3 regions of the Arthrobacter sp. RT-1 genome follow, and region 3 is predicted to be linked to each of the others. Evidence: riboswitches for the same ligand, from Rfam matches in the RefSeq annotation. Region 3 holds a riboswitch; each other region holds the start of a gene.

Region 1 (2,246 bases), on a different contig from region 3:
GTGTCCAGTTCCAGCTCCACATCCACCGTTTCTCCAGCGGAGACCCCGGTGAACTCCCGGTTATGGGCGCTGAGGGAGATCATGTTCCGCCCGCCCATCGCCGCAATGCTGCTGCGGTAGCTCTTGCCGTTGATGGTCACCACCACCGGAGGCCGCCTGCCGGCCCCAAGCCCCTCCACAACATGCTCGGGAACCTCAATGCCGGTCTTATTGCCGCTGCCCTGGATGGTGGTGGTGAACTTCATGGTTCAAAATAAACCAGGCCCCGGACCGGCTTCAACACAAGGGCTTCAACAGAAGCGGCCCCCTTCAACGGAAGAGGGCCGCTTCAACAGACTGGTGCCGCTTCAACGGCGGCAGCGCAGGCTTAGTACCAGTTGTTGGCGTAGTGGAAGTTCAGCGCGCCGCACGGGGACTGGTAACGCTCCTGGATGTAGTTCAGGCCCCAGTTGATCTGCGTGCGGTAGTTGGTGAGGTAGTCGGCCCCGGCGCTCGCCATCTTCTCGGCGGGCAGGGACTGCACGATGCCGTAGGCGCCGCTGCTGGGGTTGGTGGCCGTGGTGGTCCAGTCCGATTCCTTGTCCCACAGCGTCACCAGGCACTGCATCTGGTCCGCGGCCCAGCCGTAGGATGCCAGCTGGCTGGCTGCGTAGGCCTGGGCACCTGCGGGGTCATTAACCGCGACGACGGGAGCCGGCTCGGGTGCCGGTGCCGGTGCGGGCGCGGGTTCAGGGGCGGGTGCCGGAGCAGGTTCAGCCGGAGCAGGCTCGGGTGCGGGGGCCGGTGCCGGCTCCGCGGCCTGGGGCACAACGTTGATCGCGGGGGGCGCGGGTGACTCGGCCGGGTTGGACCGGATCTCGCTCTTCTCGATGCTCATCTGCGCGTCCGAATCCGCTGTGGACTGGGCGCTTGATGAGACCGTGGTCATGGCATCGGTGGCCTGGCCTGCGGCGCCTACTCCGACCAGCAGCGCACAGGACGCTGCCAGGACTGCGGCACGCTGGCCAAAGGTGAAGTTCTTGCCTTCAGGGCGCTCCGCATTGCTGTCAGAGCCGTTTTTCGGGCGCGGTTTTACCGGGAATTTGAACATGATTGATCGCCTCTCACACCTGCGGAGTTAGCTGTCGGGTTCGGATGAGGGCATCCGGCCACACGGAAAGATCACGTGCTGGCTTAACCCCAGGGCGGTACATGCCCGGGACGGTGGGTCCCCCGCCTCTGCCTTGGTCAATCGGGGAGATCCGGGAAGTGGCAGAGCTTGGCGTCATCCGGATATGCGGTCCGAACGGGAACCGCACCCAATCGACGGTACAGGAGTGCAGCGCTTAAGTCACATTTAGGTAACGGAGATCACGACGACGGCGCGTCGTCTTGCCCCTGTTGCTGCAGGCGTGGAAGTTGCAGGGCGAACTCCGTATGGCCTGGCCGTGACGTCACCGTTACCCGGCCGCCGTGGGCTTCCACGATTGACTGCACGATGGACAGGCCCAGGCCGCTGGTGCCTTCGGCCGCGGAGCCTCCCGCCTGGTCTCCCGAGCCTTTCCGGGCCGCGTCTGCGCGGGTGAAGCGTGAAAAGACATGGTCCACGAATGCGGCAGGGATACCCCCGCCGTCGTCCCTTACCGTTACGATCGCCGCACCCTCGGGCGAGGTGCCGACGCCGGTCACCACTGTGGTGCCGGACGGTGTGTGCTTGCGGGCGTTGGAGAGCAGGTTCACCAGCACCTGGCGCAGCTGGGAGGCATCGCCGTTGACCACCACCGGCTCATCGGGCAGCTCAAGGCGCCAGGTGTGTCCGGGGGCCATCACCTTTTCGTCACTGACGCTCTCCACCACGAGCTGCGTGAGGTCCACCTCGGTGAGTTTCAGCGGTTGCCCCTCGTCCAGGCGGGCGAGCAGCAGCAGGTCCTCCACCAGCGCCGTCATCCGTTCGGACTGGCTCTGCACCCTGGCCAGCGACTTCTGGCCGTCCGGCGTGAAGTCCTCCGTCATCCGCATCAGCTCGGTGTAGCCGCGGATGGCGGTCAGCGGGGTCCGCAGCTCGTGGGACGCGTCCGCCACGAACTGCCGCACCTTGGTCTCGCTCTTCTGCCGTGCCTGCAGCGCACTGGCCACGTTGTCCAGCATGAGGTTCAGCGCATGGCCAACGCTGCCCACTTCCGTTCCGGGGTTGGAGTTCGACGGCGGCACCCGCACCGCCAGCGCCACCTCACCGGCGTCGAGCGGCAGCTGTGACACCCGGGTGG
Region 2 (2,246 bases), on a different contig from region 3:
ATGGGGGCTTCAACAGCGGACTCGACTTCCAGCGTCGAGGCGGAAGCGGAGTCCCGCTGGATGTTGGCATCAGCAGCGTTGGCTGCAATGCCGCTGGTCAGGACCAGGCCGGAAGCGGCGGCAATAACCGCGGCCTGGCGGCCCACGCCGCCTGCGTTATCGCCGACAGCCTTGGCAATGACGGCGATTGAGTTGGTTTTGGTGACCTCGGCGCGGTGCCGTGCGGTAGCACGAGTAGTCATCAGTTCTCTCTTTCGATTTCCTCGGGGCCTGTGGGCAGCCCGAGAGTTTTGGACGCGCCGGCATCTTGGGGGTATGTCGGCGCGCCCCGAACGGGGATGTGTGATCTAGCGAAAAACAGGGGGCAAAGAAATAGTTCCCGGGGCCGAAGCTCCCAAGAACTATTTGCCCAGGGTGTAGAAGGAGGAGGTTCCGGTGGCGGCCACGGAGTGCAGCAGCGTGCCCTGGGAAGGGTTGAGGGCGCTGATCATCATGCCGTTGCCAACGTAGATGCCCACGTGTGCGCCGCCATTCTGCATGACCAGGTCGCCCGGCTGCGGGGTGGAGGTGGGTGTCATGGCCGTCCAGGCGTTGACGCGCGGGATGCTGATGCCGGCCTGGGCGTAGACCCACTGGGTGAAGCCTGAGCAGTCCCAGCCGTTGGGGGTGGTGCCGCCCCAGACGTAGGGGCTCCCGATGCCGGTGTAGGCGATGGCCGCGAGGCCGGAGGTGGCTGCTGAGCTGGCCGCCGCCACTGCCTTTTCTGCGGTGGATGCAGTGGTGGCCGCAGCTGAATCATCGTCGGCGTCGGCTTCGTCGGCGTCGGTGGACTGGGCACGGACCGGCTCGATCTTCGGCGCAGCGATGGTGGTCACCACGGGACGCTCGAAGGAAACGGTCGCGGTGGGCTCGGCGGTGACGGCAAGGGCGGTCTGCGCGGAACCCGACTCGGTGGAAGCGGAGACACCAGCGGTGGTGTCCGCTGCAGTGGCAGGCAGCCCCATACCAAGAACAAGACCGGAAGCAGCTGCGACAACTGCTGCCTGGCGACCTACTGTCCCGGCATTGGCACTAACAGCCTTGGACATGGCATCCAAAGGGTTGGTACGAACCGTTTGTGCACGGTGGCGCGCAGAATTATGGCGTGAAGACACGAAGGTAGCCTCTCCCAATGCCTGCGAGGTGAGCTGTCGGATTCGGATGGGAGTCACCCGGCCGCGCGGCTTCCAAGGAAGCTTTGCGACTTAACCCCAAGGCCTTCATGAAGAAGGCCAGAATTGGTTCCCCCGCCCCTGCCAGACGATGAAATGCGAACGGACCTTGAGCGGTGGCAGAGCTAGGCAATCCACTCAAGAGCGTCAACTTCGGAAAAGTTGACGCGAGTTAGACGGTACAGGAGTTTTGCAGCAATGTCACATTCAGGTCACGGCTGGTAACACCCAAGTGAGACATTGCACTCATTTGACTAAAGCCAGCGCGTGGGATCGACAACTTCGCCGTTGACCTGCACCTCAAAGTGGAGATGGCAGCCGGTGGAAGCTCCGGTGGTCCCGCTCAACGCGACAACGTCGCCGCGGGAGACCGTCTGGCCTTCTGTCACATTGAAGGACGACAGGTGGTTGTAGGTGGTCTCCAGGCCGTTGCCGTGGTCCACCACAACGCGGTTTCCACCGCCGTACTGGTGCCAGCCAACAAATGTCACGGTGCCGGTGGCAGCAGCGAGGACGGAGGTGCCGCACTGTGCCACATAATCCTGGCCCCGGTGGAAGTCGCCCGAGCCGCCGGTGATGGGGCTGACACGGTAGCCGAAGGGGGATGCAGTGGACATGGTGGCGAGCGGGGCACCAAGGCTCCCGGCAGAAGCGGCGCTCGAGACGGCGCCGGCAGACTGGGCACTGAGGAGCTGCTTAAGCTTGCCGTCCGGGTCAGCCTGCGTGACAACCGCCGAGCGGCTGAAGTCAATCTGGGCTCCCGCCTCGGCTGTGACAGCCGGCTGGGGCGTAACTGCCGAGGCAGCGACAGGTGTGCCTGCGGCGTCGGTGGCCATCACGGGGCTGGTGGCCGGAACAGTCACGGTCAGCACCAGGCCGGTGGCAGCAAGGGCAATACCGGCTTTTTGGCCGATGCCGCTGGCGGAGGCAAACTCGGTGATCTGCTGGAAGGGACCCCGACGGCGGCGCGCATCACGGTGGAGATCGCGGGGGCGCTCCGTGTGGATGACTTCGACGACACGCGGTGTCGAAGCG
Region 3 (2,246 bases):
GAAGGGCCGGGAACGAGACAAGGGCGGCAGCCGGGATATCCCGGCTGCCGCCCTTGTCTGCGCTGCTTCGGTATGCGAGCGAAATTACGCTACGCGGACGAAGGAAGCTCCACTGAGCCAGCTAATGGAGTGGACCTCGGTCTTGAAGCCGTCAACGCCGCCGCTGACAACCTGGCCGTTGCCGGCGAAGACGCCCACGTGGCCGGCAGTGATCACCAGGTCACCCGGGGCGGGGGTGCCCACCACGGAGCCGTACTGGTAGAACTGGCCCGGGGCCAGGTCGCCCACGGACTTGCCAACGGCGCGGAGAGCCTTCTCCACCATGGCGGTGCAATCCTGCTGGACGCCGAGCTGGCCGTAGGCGTTGGCCAGGATGGCTGCGCCGGTGCCCGTTCCGGTGGCAACGGGAGCAGCCGGTGCCGGGGCCGGGGCCGGAGCGGGGGCGGTGGAGGCGTAGGAGATGTTCATGCCGGTGTTCGCGGGAGCTGATGCGGCCTGGACCGGAGCGGCGGCGGGTGCTGCGTATCCGGCGCCCGGGATGGTGATCTGGTCGCCCGGGTAGATGATGGTCGAGATGTCCAGCCCGTTGGCGGCGAGGACATCGTTGAGGCTGACGCCGTTGGCTGCCGAGATGGCGCCCAGGGTGTCACCGGAAACAACGGTGTGGACGTTGGCGGCGGCTGCTGCTGCGGGGGCGGCAACTGCGGCGGCGGGCGCCGAGTAGGCCTGGACGTTAGTGGCTTCGGTGCTGTCCGGGCCGGTCACGCCTGCATGGGCCGGAGCTCCGACGCCGAACGCAATGCCGGATGCAGCGGCAACTGCGAGGGCCGGGCGGCCGAGCGTCCGGGCCTGGGACTTGGCGGAAACAGCCAAACCCTGAAGCACGATCGAGCGGGCTGGAGTCGCGCGGTGACGGGCGGTGATGGAATTTTTTGACACGGTTGATCGCCTCTCCCATGCCTGCGGGGTGAGCTGTCGGGTTCGGGTTGGAGATACCCGGCCGAAAGCAACCCCGAACGGAACGAGGCGCTATCGACTTAACCCCAAGGCTTTGAAAAAGCCGCGGAAACTTGGTTCCCCCGTCCCTGCCAACAGGAAAGCGATTGAATCCCGTATCAGCGGCAGGGCTCGGCATGCTGAGGGGAATGTCCCGCTTGGGAGGGACACGTGAAAGACCATAACCCGCCCTGCAGCCGATTGTCACATTTGGATAACATACGAGGCCCTTCTCTCGGATTAAGCAATCGTCTTGACTGTCGGGCACGCTGCCGGGCTGACCTCGGCTGATAGCTTTTGTTAACCCTGCGCACAGGATCGCGTAACAAAGTCATAAAGTTGCGCACGTAACACCGCTCCTGCGGGAACGCGGATAGCTCCCTGCCGGGCGTCGACAGTGACCTGCAGAGGCAGCACAGTGCCCACCTTGTCCTCCGCAATGGCATGCGGGTCACAGCGGGCGGGGCGGATATGCAAGGGGAACTGACGGGGGACGTCACCCGCCGTGAGGGTGAGGTTTTCCGGCCAGGGATTCCGGGGCGCTTCGGCCAGCAGGGGAGTGCCGCCAATGCTCCGTATGGTCAGGGACCGGGCCGCCTGGTCCGGGTTTTTCCTATCTGCTGCCGGGTGCGGGGCCACCACAAGGTGGACGACGGCGGTGCGCGCGTCCGGCGCCACCTCCAGCTGCGTGCCCAGGCGGATGTCCGCCACGGCGGCTACTGCGGTGGCGAGGCAGAGTTCGCCATTGTTGCGCCGGAGGACCCCGAATGGATCAGAGGCGCTGAAGGTCAGTTGCCGCGGCCGGGACTGTCCGGGTGAGGTCACGAGGACGGTGGCCTTCGCCGTTTCCCCGTCCGGGGAGGGGCGCCCTTCGCATGTTGCAGCGGGAAGCGCCGCCGGCAGGCTTTTCGGCTGGCCGGGCGGCAGTTCGAGGTCATCCCCGGCGGGCATCCAGCTGATCGCTTCTTGAAAGAAGGCAGAGATGACTTCGGCCTGGATCAGCGTCACCGCAGCGTCTGACGTATTGGTGAGCTGCAGCTGGACCTCAGGCTTGCCATATTGGTCCCGCGACTGGTTTAGCTCGACAGCTATGGGTCCTTGCCCTGCTGTGGCAGTCGGTGTCTCCCCGGTAGTCTCCGGCGCCGGGGAGGATGTGCAGGCCGACGCTGCCTGTACCGTCGCCAGTGCTGCCGCCGCGGCCAGGACCCGCAGGCGGCGAGGGTGTGGACGGAGCACTCCAGTTCCTGCCG

Evidence for each region. A riboswitch is a leader RNA that binds a small molecule or an ion and turns the genes downstream of it on or off. The one in region 3 is predicted to bind cyclic di-AMP.
Region 1: it holds a riboswitch for cyclic di-AMP, as region 3 does, so the genes downstream of both, DXK94_RS21455 (hypothetical protein) here and DXK94_RS15955 (LysM domain-containing protein) in region 3, are expected to answer to the same signal.
Region 2: it holds a riboswitch for cyclic di-AMP, as region 3 does, so the genes downstream of both, DXK94_RS05760 (C40 family peptidase) here and DXK94_RS15955 (LysM domain-containing protein) in region 3, are expected to answer to the same signal.

Annotation. Positions count from the first base shown of each region.
Region 1 is NZ_QRGQ01000036.1:8,123-10,368, forward strand. It holds gene DXK94_RS17540 (YdeI/OmpD-associated family protein) at 1-245, opposite strand, end outside; gene DXK94_RS21455 (hypothetical protein) at 368-1,090, opposite strand; cyclic di-AMP (ydaO/yuaA leader) riboswitch at 1,094-1,256, opposite strand; gene DXK94_RS17550 (HAMP domain-containing sensor histidine kinase) at 1,351-2,246, opposite strand, start outside.
Region 2 is NZ_QRGQ01000005.1:58,761-61,006, reverse strand. It holds gene DXK94_RS05765 (NlpC/P60 family protein) at 1-242, opposite strand, end outside; gene DXK94_RS05760 (C40 family peptidase) at 402-1,088, opposite strand; cyclic di-AMP (ydaO/yuaA leader) riboswitch at 1,159-1,343, opposite strand; gene DXK94_RS05755 (M23 family metallopeptidase) at 1,466-2,246, opposite strand, start outside.
Region 3 is NZ_QRGQ01000024.1:64,386-66,631, forward strand. It holds gene DXK94_RS15955 (LysM domain-containing protein) at 85-939, opposite strand; cyclic di-AMP (ydaO/yuaA leader) riboswitch at 943-1,112, opposite strand; gene DXK94_RS15960 (hypothetical protein) at 1,297-2,246, opposite strand, start outside.